DNA from 3 places in the Bradyrhizobium centrosematis genome. Region 1 is predicted to be linked to each of the others. Evidence: predicted binding sites of a transcription regulator. Region 1 holds the regulator's gene; each other region holds the start of a gene.
What was found. Region 1 encodes PhoB, which activates phosphate uptake and scavenging genes when phosphate is short. Its sites were predicted from a motif close to TGTCATNNANCTGTCAT; they were not measured.

Region 1 (6,454 bases):
GCTCGGTCTGCCGCGCTCGCTGGTGATCAAGCGGATCGCCTACCGCGCCGCGCGCTCCGGCCTCATCACCGGCGTGCTGCTCGCCACCGCCCGTGTCGCCGGCGAAACCGCGCCGCTGCTTTTCACCGCGCTGTCGAACCAGTTCTTCAGCCTCAGCCTGAACAAGACGATGGCGAACCTGCCGGTTACCATCAACAATTTCGTGCAGAGCCCCTACGCCTATTGGAAGCAACTCGCCTGGAGCGGCGCGCTGCTGATCACGATCACCGTGCTTGCCCTGAACATTGGCGCGCGCATCCTCGGCGCCGAGAGGACTGCAAAATGACCGACCTGTCCGTATCCGTGAGTTCAAACGCCCATCTGGCCTCGCAGCAGCCGTTGCCGGAAGCGCCCGCCAAGGTGACGGTGCGCAACCTCAACTTCTATTACGGCGAGCACCACGCGCTGAAGAACATCAACCTGACGCTCGGCACCAACCGCGTCACCGCGTTCATCGGCCCGTCGGGCTGCGGCAAGTCGACCCTGCTGCGCATCTTCAACCGGATGTACGACCTCTATCCGGGGCAGCGCGCCACCGGTCAGCTCATGCTGGACCAGACCAACATCCTCGACCCCAAGCTGGACCTGAACCTGCTGCGCGCCCGGGTCGGCATGGTGTTCCAGAAGCCGACGCCGTTCCCGATGACGATCTACGAGAACATCGCCTTCGGCATCCGCCTCTATGAGAAGATCTCGAAGTCCGAGATGGACGATCGCGTCGAGAAGGCGCTGCGCGGCGGCGCGCTGTGGAACGAGGTCAAGGACAAGCTCAACGCCTCGGGCCTGTCGCTCTCCGGCGGCCAGCAGCAGCGCCTCTGCATCGCCCGCACCGTCGCGGTGCGGCCCGAGGTGATCCTGTTCGACGAACCCTGCTCGGCGCTCGACCCGATCTCGACCGCCAAGGTCGAGGAGCTGATCCAGGAACTGTCCGAGAACTACACGATCGCGATCGTCACCCACAACATGCAGCAGGCGGCGCGCGTGTCGGACAAGACGGCCTTCATGTATCTTGGCGAACTGATCGAGTTCGACGACACCAGCAAGATCTTCACGTCGCCGAGCGACCGGCGCACGCAGGATTACATCACCGGCCGGTTCGGCTGAGGAGACGGGACATGGGTTCTGAACATACCGCAAAGGCTTTCGACACCGACCTCCAGGAGCTCACCCGCCTGGTCGCCGAGATGGGCGGAATCGCCGAGCGCATGATCGTCGAGTCCGTCGACGCGCTGATCCGCCGCGACATCGCGCTCGGCCAGCGCGTCGTCACCACCGACGCCGATCTCGACGCGCTGCAGAAGCGCATCGAGGAGCGCGCGGTGCTCACCATCGCCCGGCGCCAGCCGATGGCGGTGGATCTGCGCGAGATCGTCGGCGCCATGCGCGTTGCGACCGACCTCGAGCGGATCGGCGACCTCGCCAAGAACATGGGCAAGCGCGTCGCGGCGCTGGAGACCGATTTCCATCCGCTCAAACTGTTCCGCGGCCTGGAGCACATGACCGACCTCGTGCAGCAGCAGGTCAAGAGCGTGCTGGACGCCTATGCCGCGCACGATCTGCCGGCGGCGATGGCGGTCTGGAAGGGCGACGAGGAAGTCGACGCGATCTGCACCTCGCTGTTCCGCGAGCTCCTCACCTACATGATGGAGGATCCGCGCAACATTTCGTTCTGCATCCATCTGATGTTCTGCGCCAAGAACATCGAGCGGATCGGAGACCACGCCACCAACATCGCCGAGACCGTGTTCTACATGATCGAGGGCCAGGCGATCACCGACAAGCGGCCGAAGGGCGACATGACCACGTTCGCCACGACGATTCCGAATACCTGAAGACTTGAAGGAGCGACGACACCATGGGCGCACGCATTATGGTGGTTGAGGACGAGGAAGCTCTCACCGAGCTTCTGCGTTACAACCTCGAAGGCGACGGCTATGACGTCGAGACGGTGATGCGCGGCGACGATGCCGACACCCGCCTCAAGGAGCACATTCCCGACCTGATCGTGCTCGACTGGATGCTGCCGGGCCTGTCCGGCATCGAGCTGTGCCGCCGCCTGCGCACCCGTCCCGAGACCAAGCAGCTGCCGATCATCATGCTCACGGCGCGCGGCGAGGAGAGCGAGCGGGTGCGCGGGCTTGCGACCGGCGCCGACGATTACATCGTCAAGCCGTTCTCGGTGCCGGAGCTGCTGGCGCGCGTGAAGGGTCTTCTGCGACGTGCCAGCCCGGAGCGGCTCGCCACCGTGCTCGCCTATGGCGACATCGAGCTCGACCGCGACAAGCGCCGCGTGGCGCGTTCGGGGCGGCCGATCGATCTCGGCCCGACCGAATATCGCCTGCTGGAGTTCTTCCTGGAGCACCCCGGCCGCGTGTTCTCGCGTGAGCAGCTGCTCGACAGCGTCTGGGGCCGCGACATCTACATCGACGAGCGTACTGTGGATGTCCATATCGGCCGCCTGCGCAAGCTGCTCAATCTCGGCCGCGAGCAGGACCCGATCCGCACCGTCCGCGGTGCCGGCTACGCACTCGACGATCGCTTCGCGAAGGCCGAGCAGACGTAAGCTAATTTAGAGAGCCGCCGCGATATTGGTGTCGTCCCGGACAAGCGTCAGCGCAGATCCGGGACCATAACCACAGGGCGTGGTTGTTTTGCGAAATAGGTAACTCCGAGTCCCCGTCACCACATCCTGCGGTGGCTATGGGTCCCGGATCTGCGCGCGCTTGTGGCGCGCTTGTCCGGGACGACATCGGATTGTTCAACCGTCACCGTGGACGGCTGCTTCTTGATCTCAGAACAAGCTCACCGCGGGCCCGGCTTCGCCGGTGCGCGCCGGCGATCCGCCGCGGGCTGATAGGCCACGCGCGAGTGCTGAGCGCAGTAGGGCAGGCCGGACAGCGCCTTGCCGCCGCAGAAGAAGAAATCCGGGCTCGAGGGATCGCCGACCGGCCAGTGGCAGGTCGCCTCGTTCAATTCGAGCAGCGACAGTCGCTGGCTCATCGGCACCACGTTGTCGTAGGTAACGGGTTCGGCCTCGACCTCGACCTCGAAGGCTTGCGCCAGCGCAGTGTTGCCGCGCGCGATGGGGCGCGTCACCCGCATCATGTGCTGTGCGGGACGCGCCTTGCGCGGCCGGGGCGCGGCCGATGACGGGCTCTTGGCGCGGCCGGACAGACCGAGCCTGTGCACTTTGCCGATCACGGCGTTGCGGGTCACATTGCCGAGCTCTGCTGCGATCTGGCTGGCCGAAAGCCCGGCCTCCCAGAGCTTCTTAAGCTGCTCGACGCGATCATCGGACCAGGTCAAAACCGTCATTGCACCCTTTCCCTCGCCGCGCGGCTGCCGTCCTGGCGCCCTTGCGGCGAATGCCTAAGCCTCGAAAAACCCGTGCCGTCAGAATCCCTTAAGGCTCGCCGGGCGCGTGACTGACGCCCGAACGTTTACGCCGGTACATGAGGACTCTTGGGATCAGAACCGCTGCACGAGATGTCGTATCTGACAGTTCAAACGCTACAATATGGCGTGACTCACGCGCAAGAGTCCGCCGACTCGCTTCCACATGTTCCGTGGTGAAAAACCCGCAAAATCGCCACCGCAAGACTACGGAATCAGCCTTTCCTGAGGCTTTCCAGGTGGCATTGACACCGGGTTCACCAAGCATAAGATAGTGCCGCGTGCCGCCCTTAAAAGGCGGCACGTTTCGTTTTCCGGGCCGGTCAATGGTGCGTTGCGCAATGCACGCCTCACACCGTCCGCAACATCAAGTGACCGTCATGACTAACAGCGCAGCGCCGCATTTGCTCCCCGTTTTCGCCAGGGCCAACCTCGGTTTCGAACGCGGCGAAGGCTGCTGGCTGATCGCGACCAACGGCGATCGCTATCTCGATTTCACCTCGGGCGTCGCGGTGAACGCGCTCGGCCATTGCCATCCGCATCTGATCAAGGCGTTGCAGGAGCAGGCGACCAAGCTGTGGCACATGTCGAACCTGTTCCAGAGCCCGGACGGCGAGAAGCTCGCCGCGCGCCTGTGCAGCGAGAGCTTTGCGGACTTCGTGTTCTTCTGCAATTCCGGCGCCGAGGCACTGGAGGGCGTGATCAAGCTGGTTCGCCATCATCACTTCTCCAAGGGCCATCCGGAGCGCTACCGCATCATCACCTTCGAAGGCGCCTTTCACGGCCGCACGTTGGCGACGCTGGCCGCGACAGGCTCCGCCAAATATCTCGAAGGGTTCGGCCCGCCGATGGATGGCTTCGACCAGGTGCCGCACGGCGACCTCGAAGCCGTCAAGAAGGCGATCGGTCCGCACACCGCCGGCATCCTGATCGAGCCGATCCAGGGCGAGGGCGGCGTCCGCTCGGCACCTCCCGGCTTCCTCAAGGCGCTGCGCCAGCTCTGCGACGAGAAGGGCTTGCTGCTCGCATTCGACGAGGTGCAGACCGGCATGGGCCGCGCCGGCGATCTGTTCGCGCATCGGCGCACCGGCGTCACGCCTGACGTGATGTCGCTGGCGAAGGCGCTCGGCGCCGGCTTCCCGATCGGCGCGGTGCTGGCGACCGCGAATGCGGCGGCCGGCATGGGGCCTGGCTCGCACGGCTCGACCTTCGGCGGCAATCCGCTGGCGATCGCCGCGGCCAACGCCGTGCTCGATGTCATGCTCAAGCCAGGCTTCTTCGACCACGTGCAGAAGATGTCGCTGCTGCTCAAGCAGAAGCTCGCCTCTGTGATCGACCGTCACCCCGACATCGTGAGTGAAGTGCGCGGCGAGGGCCTCCTGATCGGCATCAAGGCCGTGGTGCCCTCGGGCGATCTCGTGGCCGCCTTGCGCGACGAGAAACTGCTGACCGTCGGGGCCGGCGACAATGTCGTGCGCTTCCTGCCGCCGCTGATCGTTACCGAAGCCGAGATCGAGGACAGCGTCGGGCGGCTGGAGCGTGCCTGCACCGCATTGTCGGCGAGCCAGACCAAGCGGGCGGCAAGCTGATGAGCAAGTCCCCCACAAAGACCCCGAAGCACTTCCTCGACATCAACGAGCTGCCGCTGTCGGAGCTCAAGCGCATGCTCGCGGCCTCCTCCGCAATGAAGGCGAAGCAGAAAGCGCATCAGCCGGTGCGGCCGCTCGAAGGCAAGACGCTGGCGATGATCTTTGAGCGGCCCTCCACCCGCACGCGGGTCTCGTTCGACGTCGCCATGCGCCAGCTCGGCGGCGAGCCCATCATGCTCACCGGCGCCGAGATGCAGCTCGGCCGCGGTGAGACCATCGCCGACACCGCACGCGTGCTGTCGCGTTACGTCGATGCCATCATGATCCGCATCCTCAATCACGAGGCCCTGCTGGAGCTTGCGGCCAACGCCACCGTGCCCGTCATCAACGGCCTGACGCGGCGCTCGCATCCCTGCCAGGTGATGGCCGACCTCATGACCTATGAGGAGCATCGCGGCCCGATCGAGGGCAAGACGGTGGCCTGGACGGGCGACGACAACAACGTTCTGGCGTCCTGGGCGCATGCCGCCGAGCGCTTCAGGTTTCAGCTCAACGTCGCCACTCCTCCGGAGCTCGCGCCGAAAAAGGCGATGCGCGACTGGGTCAAGGCGACGGGCGCGCCGATCGTTCTCGGTACCGATCCGGAAGCCGCCGTGCGCGGTGCCGATTGCGTCGTCACCGACACCTGGGTGTCGATGGGCGACAAGGAAGGCGAGCATCGCCACAACGTGCTCAAGCCCTACCAGGTCAACAGCAAGCTGATGTCGCTCGCCAAGCCCGATGCGCTGTTCATGCACTGCCTGCCCGCTCATCGTGGCGAGGAGGTCACCGACGAGGTGATCGACGGTCCGCAATCGGTCGTGTTCGACGAGGCCGAAAACCGCCTGCACGCGCAGAAGGGCATTCTGGCCTGGTGCTTTGACGCGGTGAAGTGATCTCGGTGGTGGGGCTGCGTTGCTGGCCCCATTCTCCGCCGTCGTCCCGGACAAGCGTCAGCGCAGATCCGGCACCCATACCGCGTGATCTCTCTTGTGACGGGTTGGAGGCCGATGTTCTTCGCCAAACGAATGCCTGTGGCTATGAGTTCCGGATCTGCGCTTCGCGACCGACAGCGCTTCGCGCTGTCGCCGCTGCGCTTGTCCGGGACGACAGCGGAATATGCAGCAGCCGCTCCCCTTCCATTTTCCTCCTCCGACCCCAGATACGCCCCATGGTTTCCCAATCCCCTGACATGAAAACCGGGCCTGAAGGCCCGGTTCGCGCGCCATCCGCGGTTCCGATCGATGACGCCGTGCTGCCTTACGAGGTCGATGCGCTCGACGTGCGCGGGCGCCTGGTGCGGCTTGGCCCGGCGCTCGACGATATCCTGACCAAGCACGATTATCCCGCGCCGGTCGGCAAGCTGCTCGGCGAGGCCATCGTGCTGACGACGC
Region 2 (6,454 bases), 1.7 Mb from region 1:
ATCTTGAGCAGCGCGGTGGTGAAATTGGCGACGCCGATCGCCCGCGTGCGGCCCTCCTCCTTCAGCCTCATCAAGGTCTCGAACACTGCCCCCCAATCCGCGGCCTTCGACGGCCAATGCACGAGATAGAGATCGACATGGTCGAGCCGGAGCTTCTTCAAGCTCGCATCGATGGCCCGCCGGATCGCGTCCGGCGCGAGGTTCTCGTGCCAGACCTTGGTCGTGACGTGCAGTTCGCTGCGCGGCAGGCGGGACGCTGCGATGGCTGCGCCGATCGGCTCCTCATTGGCATACATCTCGGCGGTGTCGATATGGCGGTAGCCGATCGACAGCGCGCTCTCGACCGCAGCGCGGCAGGCATCGCCCTGCATGCGAAAGGTGCCGAGGCCGAGCTTGGGCATGCTGATGCCCTGTGTCTTCAGATCGTCCATGAGCTAACTCCTGACATATTGCGTCCCGCCGGACGCGCGGCGAAGCCGCGGGCTGCAAACTCTCTGGTGATGGAAAAGAGGTGGCGGGAGTGGTCAGTATAGCGAGGGAGGCGGGAGGCGGCCAATCAAGATCGGGTTAAGACTGGCAGGCGCGCCCTGCCTCCCCGCCGTCACGGCCGGGCGCGCAAGGCTCGCTCCCTCACGAATGCTGCGCCACCACTGCCGGGCGCGGCTGCGGCTGTGGCTGTGGCACGAGATCGACCGACCAGAGATCGCGGTTGTCGACGTCCTTCAGGGTCACGGTCATGACGCCGCTGCGGCCGTCGATGTCGACCCGGCCGAAGAACTGCAGTCCGAAGCAGGGCGCCAAATTCTCGCCCTGCGCTGCGCTGCAGCCATTCTGGTACATCGCGACCGGGCCGAAGGTGTCGTCGAGTTCGGCCGGGCCCCAAGTGCCGGCATGCAGCGGACCGGAGACGAACTCCCAGAACGGCTCGAAATCCCTAAATTGCGCCTTGTTCGGATCGTAGTAATGCGCGGCGGTGTAGTGCATGTCGGCGGTGAGCCACACGATGTTGCGCACACCGGCGTGCTTGAGGGACGCCAGAAGATCGGCGATCTCGTGCTCGCGCCGGTCAGGCGGCCCGTCGCCGAGCGCGACGGCGTCCAGGCTGACCAGGCCGATCGGCAGGTCGGCCGCGATCACTTTCCAGGTCGCGCGCGAGGCTGCGAGTTCGCGCTTCAGCCAGGCGAGTTGCTCGGCCCCCAGGATCCAGCCGCGGTGATCGCTCCCCTTGTTCCAGGTCTCGTCACGATAGCTGCGCATGTCGATCATGAAGACATCCAGCAGCGGACCGTAGCCGATCTTGCGATAGACCCGGCCCTGCCGCGTGCCGATATCGCGGATCGGCATGAAGTCGAAGAAGGCACGGCGGGCGCGCGCAACCAGACGCGAAGTCCCGTCCTGCTCAAAGCCTGCCTCATCGTAGCTGCCGGTCGGCGACCAGTCGTTGGTGACCTCATGGTCGTCCCACTGCGCCAGCATCGGCACCTCGGCATGGAAGGCGCGGAAATTCTCGTCGAGATGGTTGTATTTGTAGTTGCCGCGGAATTGCGCCAGCGTGTGCGCGACCTCGGCTTTGTCCTCGGTCACCAGATTACGCCAGATCTCGCCGGTCGGCAGCTTTTGCTCGGACGGAATCGTGCAGTCGGCGTAGATGTGATCGCCGGAATGAATGAAGAAATCCGGACGGTTGTCGAGCATGGTGCGATAGCTGCGATAGCCGCCGCGCGAAACGTCGATGCCCCAGCCCTGCCCCGCGACGTCGCCGGACCACACAAACGAGATCGACTGGCCAGCTGCCGGCGCGCTACGGAAATGGCCGAGGCGGCTTTCGCCGGGAACGCCGGTTGCGATGTCGTCGAAGCGGACACGATAGAAGATGTCCTGCCCGGCCGGCAGGTCGTTCAGCAGCAGCTTTGCAGTAAAATCGGCCTCCGGCACCGCATCGCGCGAAGCCGACGCAATGATGGTCTTGAAGCTCTCGACGGTCGAGCATTCCACCTGCATGCGCGCGGGACGGTCGGCTCGCGCCCAGATCACGGCGGAGCCATCGCCGCAGACGTCACCGGACTGAATGCCGCCTGCGATTTGCGGCCGATCGGCGGCGCGGCTTAGGTGAGGCTTCGCGAGCGAGGCGATAGCGAGGCTAGAGGCGGAGCGGGCCAGGAATTGCCGTCGGGTCCATGCGCGCTGCGCGCGGAGCATTGCCATTCAGGAGACCTTCCTCGAATCGCGACGGAAGGTGCCTGCGCTCCTTGACTTGCAGCTTACGGTTTCTTGACTCCGCGCCTACGGTTTTACGACGAGCGGATGACGAACGAGATGCAGCCGAGGCGATTTTCTCCCCTCCCGCTTGCGGCAGGGCAATCGCATATGGCTCTTCGCGGGCTGAGCGCGCGCCTCGTCCTTCGAGACGACCGCTTTCAGCTGTCTCCTCAGGATGAGGCTAAGCGGCATCGGAGCCCATTGAAACCAGCCAAACGCACTCGGTCCTCATCCTGAGGGCCCGCCAACGGCGGGCGTCTCGAAGGATGGCCCCCAAACGACATCAAGCGATTGCCCTGGCGCTGCGGGGATAGGCGAAGAGAGTGCTGCGATTACCGCTTCCAGTTGCAGATGCCGCCGGAGCGGCACGGCCAGGTCTGGATGCGGGTGTCCATCGCCTGTGCGTCGAGCGCATTGCCGTGACGATGCGCAAGCTTGGCGCGGGCCGCGCCGCGCGGCTGTGCGCTCCTGGCCTGTGCGGCCTTCGGCTCGGCCACACGAACGCGTTCGGCCGCAACCTTCTTCGGCACATCGACTGGCTCGGCGCGCGCCTGCGCGTCATTGCCGCCGCGCGCCTCGAGCGCGACCGGTGCAAACTGCGTCTCGGGCCCGAGCCGTTTCGGCGACAGCACGGCTTTGGAGAGATCGAGACTGAGATATTCGTCTGGCTTGTAGTCGTCAGCGCGCGCGATGCCACACGCTGCGAGCACCAGGGCAACGGCAACTGCAAAAGGAACGCTTTTCAGGACCACGGGACGCCTCCTGAAATTCCATGATGAAAGAGGTAATTTACCCCAATTTAGGAGGCGTCGCGCGCAATTCCAGCGGTCGAGTGCCGCCGTGGTTAAGAAGTTTGGCGGTGTCAGGCGACCTTTCGCGTTGCCCCCGTCCCATCCAGGAACCCCATTAGGCGGCTGCGGATGATGGTTTCCGCTTCAGTCATGATGCGATCGATCAGTTCCTTGCAGGAGGGGATGTCATGGATCAGCCCGGCGACCATGCCGCAGCTCCAGGCCCCCGCATCCATCTGCCCGTCCAGCATGATCTTGGGATAAACACCCGCGACCTGATCGTGGATGTCGTCGATCGTCAGCTTGTCGCCCTTCTCGCGCTCGATCTCGAGCAGACGGTCGACATTGGCGTTCTTCAGCACGCGCTCGGTGTTGCGCAAGGCCCGCATGATCAGACGGGTGTCGAGCTCGGTCGCCGCGACCAGCGCGTTCTTCACGTTCTGATGCACCGGTGCTTCCTTGGTGGCGATGAAGCGCGTGCCCATGTTCATGCCGGCCGCCCCCAGCGACAATGCCGCGACGAGGCTGCGCCCATCGGCCATGCCGCCGGAGGCAACGAACGGGATCTTCAGCTCCTCGGCCGCACGCGGCAGCAGGATCATGTTGGGAATGTCGTCCTCGCCGGGATGACCGCCGCACTCGAAGCCGTCGACGCTGACGGCGTCGCAGCCGATGCGTTCGGCCTTCAGCGAGTGGCGCACCGAGGTGCATTTGTGGATCACCTTGATGCCGGCGGCCTTCAGCGCCGGCATGTAGGCTTCCGGGCTGCGGCCTGCGGTCTCCACCGCCTTGATGCCGCCTTCGACGATGGCTGCGATATATTCCGGATAAGGCGGCGCCGAGAAGGTCGGCAGGAAGGTGAGGTTCACCCCGAACGGCTTGTCGGTCATGTCGCGGCAGCGCGCGATCTCCTTGGCGAGCAGCTCCGGCGTCTTCTGGGTGAGACCAGTGATGATGCCGAGCCCGCCGGCATTGGAGACGGCAGCAGCCAGCTCGGCAAAGCCGACGAAATGCATGCCGCCCTGGATGATGGGGTGCTCGATGCCGAACAGCTCGGTGATCGCGGTCTTCACGTCGTTCTCCTCCCGGAATTTTGCTTGGGTTGGGCTCAGTCTAGCCGGACTTTTGCGCCGCAGTCACCATTTCTCTCCGAACGGGCGAATCTCCATCTCGAACGTCCAGGCGCTCTTCGGCTGCCGGTAAAGCTGCCAATAGGCGTCAGCAACCGAAGACGGTGGCATCAAGAGATCGGGATTATCCAGCGCATTCGGCCCGAGCGCCTCGAGCCGGCGCTGCCGCACCCATTCGGTGTCCACGCCGGAATCGATGATGAGATGGGCGACATGGATGTTCTTCGGGCCGAGCTCGCGCGCCATCGCCTGCGCCACCGCGCGCAGGCCGAATTTGGCGCTGGCAAAGGCGGCAAAGCCGCTGCCGCCGCGCAAGCTTGCGGTCGCGCCCGTGAAGAAGATGTTGCCGCCGCCGCGCGGCAGCATCAGCCGCGCCGCCTCGCGACCCGCAAGGAAGCCGGAATAGCAGGCCATCTCCCAGACCTTGCGAAACACGCGCTCGGTGGTGTCGAGAATCGGGAAATTGACGTTGGCGCCGACATTGAAGATGCAGACTTCGAGCGGTGCGTGCTTGTCGGCGTCGTTGAGGAAGGAGATGACCTCGTCCTCCTTCCGCGCGTCGAGCGAGCGGGCGTGGATCTCGCCGCCTGAGGCCTCGATGTCGCGCACCAGCGGCGCCAGCTTGTCGCCATTGCGGCGGCCGGCGAAGACCGTGAACCCCTCCGCCGCGAATTTCTTCGCGATCTCGGATCCGATGAAGTCGCCGGCCCCGATCACGGCAGCTGTCGCGTTTCGCTTCGGCAAGGTTCGCCTCCTCCAGCAAGAGCTCAGATGACCGGCTGCAGGCTATAGTTCTAAAATGGACCTGTCAAATGACGGGCGCGATCGTTTGCGCGCCGTGCAACTTTTTCTGATCGTTAAATTCAGTTCTTTTTTCAGACTTACAAGTCGGAGATCGCACCGGGAAATGGGACGCGCCGGACGAGGAGACCTGCTCGCTCTCCGGACCATCGTCGTGTCGGCGATGGCTGAAAGTGGGGGCGTGAGTGGCAGCATCTTCGTGATCGAAGCTCGCCACTTGCAACAGCAACGCAATCAATGCCCCCGCGCCGGCCCACCCAGCTTGATCGGGCGGAGTATCGCGGCCGTGGGGATCATCAGCACCGCAATGACCGCCAGCGTCCAGAACACGTCGATATAAGCGAGCAAATCGACCTGCTGCTGCAAGGTGCGACCGACCCAGGCGACAGCCTGCGACGCTGCATCGCTCGCATTGGAGCCTTGCGCCTGGAAGTACCGCGTCATGGTGTCGATGGTCTGCTGATAGCCGAGATCGGAAGGCGCGGCGTGCTCGACCAGGCGGCTCTGATGGAACTGCTGGCGCTGCGCCAACACCGTCTGCGCCAGCGCAACACCCATGGATCCCCCGATATTGCGGGCGACATTGATCAGCGCCGAAGCCTGATTGGTCCTGTCCGGCGGAACGCCGTCGTAAGACGCGGTCGTGACAGGCAGGAACAGGAACGGCAGACCGAGCGCCAGGAAGATGCGCGACAGCGCCGCATAGCCATAGGTGATGTCGCCGGTAAGCCCGGTGAGATGCCACATCGAGAGCGCAACGATCGTCGCGCCGAACATGATGAGATATTTCGGCTGCACCGTAGCGACAAGGCGACCGACCACGGGCATCAGCACGAGGGTCGCAATGCCGCCCGGCGACAACGCGAGGCCGGCCAGCATGGCGGTGTAGTTCAACTCGGTCTGGAGCAGCTGCGGCAAGAGCTGCGTGGTCGAGATCAGCACGGCACCGGTGGCCAGCATCACCAGGAAGCAGGCGGCGAACTGGCGGCCGCCGAGCAGGCGCAAATCGACGATGGGATCCTCCCGCGTCAGCTCCCACGGTATCAGCGCGATCAGGCAGACCGCGGCCAGCAGCGCGAAGACGACGATCATGTTCGAGCCGAACCAGTCGTTGCGCTGACCTTCATCGAGCACGAATTCCAGCGAGCCGAGTCCGATCGCAACCAGAAGGAAGCCAATATAATCGACGCGCAGGCCCTTGCTGAGCAGCTTCTCCCTCTCCTCCTCCGCGCCCGAAGGCTCTTTGACCAGCGTCCCGACCAGGAACAGCGACAGCAGCCCCATCGGCACGTTGATCAGGAACACCCAATGCCAGGTGTAGGTGTCGGTGATCCAACCGCCAAGCGTCGGACCGATCACCGGCGCGACCACGACGGCGACGCCGTAGATGGCGAAAGCCTGGCCGCGCTTATGCGGCGGGAAGGAGTCGGCGAGGATCGCCTGCTCGCTCGTCGCCATGCCGCCGCCACCGAG
Region 3 (6,454 bases), 150 kb from region 1:
ATCACGTGGCGCGCGAGCTCTACGACCTCGAAGCCGCCGACGTCATGGGCGGGATGCCTGTTCCGGCGCCCGACGCCGTACCGGCGCTCGGTACGGCCGCAGCCGCCTGAGCGGCTTCTGTTTCGTTGCAAGTTTTTGCGTCAACCGACCCCAACCGATGAAGAGGGTATCATGATCACTCGCAGATTAATCCTTGCCGGCGCCGTTGCGCTCGCCTTCACCGCTTCCGCCTCCGCCGAGGACTGGAGAGTCAAATATCCCGAGCTGACCTTCGCGGTCATTCCTGCAGAAAACGCCTCGGGCGTGACCGAGCGCTGGGCGCCCTTCATGAGCTATCTGTCCAAGGAGCTGGGCGTGAAGGTCACGCTGCGCATCGCCAATGACTACGCCGCGGTCATCGAAGGCCAGCGCGCCGGCAACATCCACATTGCCAGCTACGGCTCGGCATCGTTCGCGCGCGCCCGCCTGACCGGCGTCAAGACCGATGCCTTCGCCAACGACATCAACGCCGACGGTTCGACCGGCTATTACTCGGTGTTCTTCGTCAAGGCGAACAGCCCCTACAAGAAGATCGACGACCTCAAGGGCAAAAACCTCGGCCTGGTCGATCCGAACTCGACCTCCGGCAACAACGTCCCGCGCTTCGAGCTCGACAAGATGGGCATCCACGATGCCGATGCCTATTTCGGCAAGGTCGTCTTCACCGGCAGCCACGAGAATGCGATGCTGGCGCTGGCGCAGGGCACGGTCGAGGTCGCCGCCAACCAGTGGACCAGCGATGACGATTCCACGCTGGCGCAAATGCTGACGAAGGGCATGCTCAAGAATGCCGACGGCACGCCGATGAAAAAGGACGATTTCCGCATCATCCACAAGTCGGCGCCGATCATCAACGGCCCGTACGCCTACAATTCCGACCTGCCGGAGGAGGCCAAGGCGGCGATCGCGAAGGCGTTCTTCGACGCGCCGGCCAAGGACAAGGCGGCCTTCGACCGCCTCCAGGACGGCCAGAAGAAGGGCTTTCATCCCGCCACCACCAAGGACTGGGATGGCACGATCGAGCTGATCAAGTTCGTCGACGCGTTGCGCAAGAAGAAGGCGTCCTGAGTTTTCGGGACGATGCATCTGAGCCGGGTCCCGAGGACCCGGCTCTTTCTTTGACGGACCTGTTCGACCCATGACGACAGCGGTTTCGATCCTCCCCGCGCAGCAGCTTGCCGCGCTGAATGCCGCCTATCGCCAAGCGGTTTCGCGCCGGCGGCTCCGCCTGCTGTTGGGAACCGCGATCTTTGCCGCGGCGCTGGTGCTCGCCGCGGTCGGCGCCGAAGTGAATCTGCGCACGCTTTTCACCTATTTCGGCAACTTCCTCAGCTATTTCGACCGCATCCTCACGCTCGAGAACGGCCAGCGGGTCTGGACCGATGCCGGCGAGTGGTTCTGGGGCTGGCGCAAATGGCTGAAGATGCTGGGCGAGACCCTGCTGATCTCCTATGTCGGCACACTGATCGGCGCGACTTTCGCATTTGGCCTGAATTTCTTCGCAGCCGAAAACACCTCGCCGTCCCTCTGGCTGCGCTTCGTGGTCCGGCGCCTGCTGGAATTCGCCCGCACGGTTCCCGGCATCGTCTTTGCGCTGGTCTTCGTCATCGCCTTCGGGCTCGGACCGATGGCGGGCGTGCTGGCGATTGCGATCCACTCTACCGGCGCGCTCGGAAAACTGTTCTCGGAGATCGTCGAGAATGCCGACATGAAACCGGTCGAGGGCATCCGCTCCACCGGCGCGAGCTGGCTCTCCTGCATGCGCTTTGCCATCGTGCCGCAGGTCACCGCCGGCTATGCCAGCTATGCGCTGCTGCGCTTCGAGATCAACGTGCGCGAGGCTTCCGTGATGGGCTTCGTCGGTGCCGGCGGCATCGGCCAGGAGCTCGTCGTCGCCATCCGCAAGTTCTACTACTCCGACGTCAGCGCCATCCTGCTCACCATCATCGTCACCGTCTTCATCATCGACATCACCACCGGCTGGCTGCGCGGCCGCCTGTTCGGCAAGGAGGTGCGGACGTGACGAAGCCGCACGAGGTCGACGCGCGAGAGATTCGCGCGCGCTACCCCGACGTGTTCGACCGGCCGGCCTCGGCGCGTCTTGCCATGCCCGCGATGATCGTCGCGGCGTTCGCGCTCCTCGTTTACGGCCTCGTCGACCTCGATTTTTCGCCGTCGCGGTTCTTCGCGGGCCTCAGCCAGCTCGGCTGGATCACGTTCATGATGATCCCGCCCGATCCCGGCTCCTCGCTGCCGGCCTATCTGAAGGCGCTGGGCGAGACGCTCTCGATCGCGCTGCTCGGCACGACGCTCGCCGCTGTCTTCGCGCTGCCGGTCAGCCTGCTGGCCGCGCGCAACGTCATACCCTCGCAGATCTTGCGCTTCCCTGTACGCCGCATCCTGGATTCGATCCGCGGGGTCGACACGCTGATCTGGGCGCTGGTGTGGATCAACGTGGTCGGGCTCGGCCCGTTCGCCGGCGTGCTCGCCATCGCGGTGTCGGATTTCGGCGCCTTCGGCAAGCTGTTCTCGGAGGCGATCGAGGGCGCCGACCAGAAGCAGGTCGAAGGCATCCGCGCCTCCGGGGGCAGCGCGCTGCACGAGATCCGCTTTGGACTATTGCCGCAGGTGCTGCCGGTCATCGCCGGCCAGGTGCTCTATTTCATCGAGTCGAACACCCGCTCGGCCACCATCATCGGCATCGTCGGCGCCGGCGGCATCGGCCTCCAGCTCGCCGAGCAGATCCGCGTGCTGGAATGGCAGAAGGTGTCGTTCCTGATCCTGATGATTCTGGTCGCGGTCGCCGCGATCGATTTCATCTCGGGCAAGCTGCGGTTTGCGATTATTGGAAAGCGGGCAGTGGCGTAGTCCTTCCCTTCTCCCCTTGTGGGAGAAGGTGGCGCGAAGCGCCGGATGAGGGGTTCTCTCCGAGAATTCAATAAGCATTGGTGCGCGCGGACAGAACCCCTCACCCGTCTCGCCGCTGCGCGGCGAACCACCCTCTCCCACAAGGGGAGAGGGGAAGACAGCGCACCGCTCAACAGAAACCTCACCCGTTCTCCACCAGAAACTCGACCCGCTCCGCGGCAAATCGCGAATGCTTCGTCACCAGCGGCTTGCCCTGGAGATCGTGGTCGGTGGCGTCGACCACCAGGATCGGGCGTCCCAGCGCGAGATCGAGCCGGGCTGCGTCGGTGGCGTCCACGATGCCGGCCGTGATCCGGGTGGCGCCGCGGCGATAGTCGCGCACGCCATAATGCGCGAGCAGCTTCGTCATCGAGCGCGTGGCGGCGAACACCGCGCCCGCATTCGGAAACAGCTCGGCCGACAGCCAAGTGGTCGAGACGCAGATCGGCGTGCGGTCGGCGAGGCGGATGGCCTCGATTCGGACCAGGGGAGCGCCGGCTTTCAAGCCCAGCTCGCGCGCCAGCTCCCGGGTCGCGACATCATCGGAGGCCTCGATCAGCTGGCCGCGCGGCTCGCGGCCGCCGGCGCCGACGATCTCCGAGAAGCGGGTGCGCGAGCGTAAGGGATAGGCGAGCTTCTGCGCCTCGACATAGGTTCCGCTGCCGCGCTCGGCGCGCACAAGGCCGCGCTCGGCAAGGGCCGCCAGCGCGCGCCGCACGGTGTGGCGGTTCACGCGATAGGTTTCGGCGATCTCCATCTCGCCCGGCAATTTGTCGCCGGCCGCAAAGCGGCCGTCGGCGATGCCGCGTTCGATGCCGTCGGCAACGAGGCGCCAGAGTGCCACGCCGGACGATGCAGTGTCTTGCATGCTCATATCGCCGGTCAGCCTAGCCCAGAAATCACGGACTTGTCACGAAACAGTCATGGCGCTCCCGTATGAAGTTGTCTATTATCATAGACAACTTGGGCGCGGCAAGTTCTCTCAAGAGGTTCGGTGGATCGGGTGACCCAGCACAATGACCAGCAAGCCCAGCGCAAGGCCGCGATGGCCGTGCTGGCGAACGCGGAGGCGGGCGAGATCGCCGCCCGCCTCCGCAACCTAAGCATCCCGGCCCATCGGGATCTGCGGGCGCCGGAAAACGGCCTGGTCATGCTGCGCGGCCGGATTGGCGGCGACGGCGCGCCGTTCAACCTTGGCGAAGCCACGGTGTCGCGTGCCGCGGTCCGGCTCGAGAGCGGCGAGGTCGGCTTCGGCTACACGCTGGGGCGCGACGGCGAGAAGGCGCGGCTGATTGCGCTGTGCGATGCGCTGGTGCAATCCCGCGATTTCGGTAGCGCGGTGGAGCGGGACGTGATCGCGCCCCTGCGCGAGCAGCTGACGGCCGCGCGCCAGCGGGCTGCGGCCGAGACCGCTGCGACGAAGGTTGATTTCTACACCATGGTGCGCGGTGAGGGGTGAGGTCATGACGACGATTGCGGAACTGCCGCCGGGTTTCGCCGACAAGGTGCTGTCGGCGCAATCGACCTTTCGCTCGGTGATGGATGCGATGGCGCGCCCCGGCTCGGTCCAGCGCATCGTGCCGGCAGCGGGGACGCCCGGGACGATGATGCGCGGCACCGCCGCGATCGCGCTGACTCTGTTCGACCACGACACGCCGCTGTGGCTGGATGCGCGGATGGCGGAGAGCCCGGACGTGGTGAAATGGCTGAAATTCCATACCGGTGCGCCCGTGGTGCAGGATTGTTCGATCGCGAGCTTCGCCTTGATCGGCGACGGCGCCTTGCTGCTAGCGCTGGAGCGCTTCGCGCTCGGCACCAGCGAATATCCGGATCGTTCGACCACGTTGATCGTGCAGGTCGAGAGTCTCGAATCGGGCCGCCCCTTCGAGCTGCGCGGACCGGGCATCGACGGCACCGCGACGCTGCAGGCGTCGATCAGGCCGTTCGATCTGTTCGAGCGCCTGCATCTCAACGAGGCGTTGTTTCCGCGCGGCATCGACGTGGTGCTGGTCGCCGATGATGCCGTGGTCGCGATCCCCCGCACCACCCGCGTCGTGAGCAAGGGAAGCTGAAAGCATGTATGTCGCAGTCAAAGGCGGCGAACGCGCCATCGAGAACGCCCATCGCCTGCTCGCACATGAGCGGCGCGGCGACCAGCGCGTTCCGGAGCTCACGCTCGACCAGATCTCGGAGCAGCTCGGCCTCGCCGTGGATCGCGTCATGAGCGAAGGCTCGCTCTACGATCGCGAACTCGCGGCGCTCGCGATCAAGCAGGCACGCGGCGACCTGATCGAAGCGATCTTCCTGACCCGCGCCTTCCGTGCCACGCTGCCGCGTTTCGGCGCGAGCGAGCCGGTCGACACCGGCACGATGCGGGTGCAGCGGCGGGTGTCCTCGACCTTCAAGGACATTCCGGGTGGCCAGATCCTCGGGCCGACTTTCGACTATACCCACCGCCTGCTCGATCCCTCGCTCGCGCAGGGATTCGTGCCGGAGGCGCCGGCGGCGGCTGAAGCGTCCACCGCGCCGACACCGCGCGTGACGGACATTCTCGGCCGCGACGGCCTGATCGAATCCTCGCCGCAGGCCGAGGACGGCGCCAGCGTCGGGGATCTCACCCGCGAGCCGCTGAATTTTCCGGCGGACCGCGATTTGCGCCTGCAGAACCTCGCGCGGGGCGACGAAGGATTCTTGCTGGCGATGGGCTATTCCACCCAGCGCGGCTACGGCCGCAACCACCCGTTCGCCGGCGAGATCCGCTTCGGCGAGGTCGAGGTGGAATTCTTCGCGGAAGACGCCGGCCTCGTCGTGCCGCTCGGCGCGATCGAGCTGACCGAGTGTCAGATGGTCAATCAGTTCAAGGGCTCGGCGACCGAAGCGCCGTGCTTCACCCGCGGCTATGGCCTCGCCTTCGGCCAGAGCGAGCGCAAGACCATGTCGATGGCGCTGGTCGACCGCGCGCTTCGCGCCCGAGAGCTCGGCGAAGAGGCGCTGGCCCCGGCGCAAGACGAGGAATTCGTGATGTCGCATTCCGATAATGTCCAAGCGACGGGCTTCGTCGAGCATCTCAAGCTGCCGCATTATGTCGACTTCCAGTCCGAGCTCGGACTGCTCCGCAAGCTGCGTCAGGAGTTCGCGGATGCCAATGCGCCCGCTGCCATGAAGGAGGCCGCGGAATGAACGCGCCCGCCTACAATTTCGCCTATCTCGACGAGCAGACCAAGCGGATGATCCGCCGCGCCATCCTGAAGGCGATCGCGATCCCCGGCTATCAGGTGCCGTTCGCCAGCCGCGAAATGCCGATGCCCTATGGCTGGGGCACCGGCGGCGTGCAGGTCACCGCCGCGATCCTCGGTCCTGCCGACGTGCTGAAGGTGATCGACCAGGGCTCTGACGACACCACCAACGCGATCTCGATCCGCAAATTCTTCGCCAAGACCGCCGGCGTCGCCACGACGACCGCGACGATTGATGCGACCGTGATCCAGACCCGGCACCGCATCCCGGA

Region 2: a site for PhoB is predicted at 2,294-2,310, ahead of P6U31_RS26715 (alkaline phosphatase D family protein). Genes of this name have one in related genera too.
Region 3: a site for PhoB is predicted at 3,855-3,871, ahead of phnF (phosphonate metabolism transcriptional regulator PhnF). Genes of this name have one in related genera too.

The regions. Positions count from the first base shown of each region.
Region 1 covers NZ_CP120703.1:7,323,330-7,329,783, reverse strand. The annotation lists gene pstA (phosphate ABC transporter permease PstA) at 1-325, shown strand, start outside; gene pstB (phosphate ABC transporter ATP-binding protein PstB) at 322-1,143, shown strand; gene phoU (phosphate signaling complex protein PhoU) at 1,155-1,871, shown strand; gene phoB (phosphate regulon transcriptional regulator PhoB) at 1,895-2,602, shown strand; gene P6U31_RS34585 (GcrA family cell cycle regulator) at 2,842-3,354, opposite strand; gene P6U31_RS34580 (aspartate aminotransferase family protein) at 3,813-5,021, shown strand; gene argF (ornithine carbamoyltransferase) at 5,021-5,956, shown strand; gene P6U31_RS34570 (Hsp33 family molecular chaperone) at 6,232-6,454, shown strand, end outside.
Region 2 covers NZ_CP120703.1:5,593,566-5,600,019, forward strand. The annotation lists gene P6U31_RS26710 (aldo/keto reductase) at 1-431, opposite strand, end outside; gene P6U31_RS26715 (alkaline phosphatase D family protein) at 631-2,205, opposite strand; gene P6U31_RS26720 (hypothetical protein) at 2,592-3,011, opposite strand; gene P6U31_RS26725 (NAD(P)H-dependent flavin oxidoreductase) at 3,122-4,123, opposite strand; gene P6U31_RS26730 (SDR family oxidoreductase) at 4,187-4,924, opposite strand; gene P6U31_RS26735 (DHA2 family efflux MFS transporter permease subunit) at 5,216-6,454, opposite strand, start outside.
Region 3 covers NZ_CP120703.1:7,171,136-7,177,589, reverse strand. The annotation lists gene phnC (phosphonate ABC transporter ATP-binding protein) at 1-110, shown strand, start outside; gene phnD (phosphonate ABC transporter substrate-binding protein) at 172-1,107, shown strand; gene phnE (phosphonate ABC transporter, permease protein PhnE) at 1,178-2,062, shown strand; gene phnE (phosphonate ABC transporter, permease protein PhnE) at 2,059-2,907, shown strand; gene phnF (phosphonate metabolism transcriptional regulator PhnF) at 3,089-3,820, opposite strand; gene phnG (phosphonate C-P lyase system protein PhnG) at 3,941-4,405, shown strand; gene phnH (phosphonate C-P lyase system protein PhnH) at 4,410-5,018, shown strand; gene P6U31_RS33840 (carbon-phosphorus lyase complex subunit PhnI) at 5,023-6,126, shown strand; gene P6U31_RS33835 (alpha-D-ribose 1-methylphosphonate 5-phosphate C-P-lyase PhnJ) at 6,123-6,454, shown strand, end outside.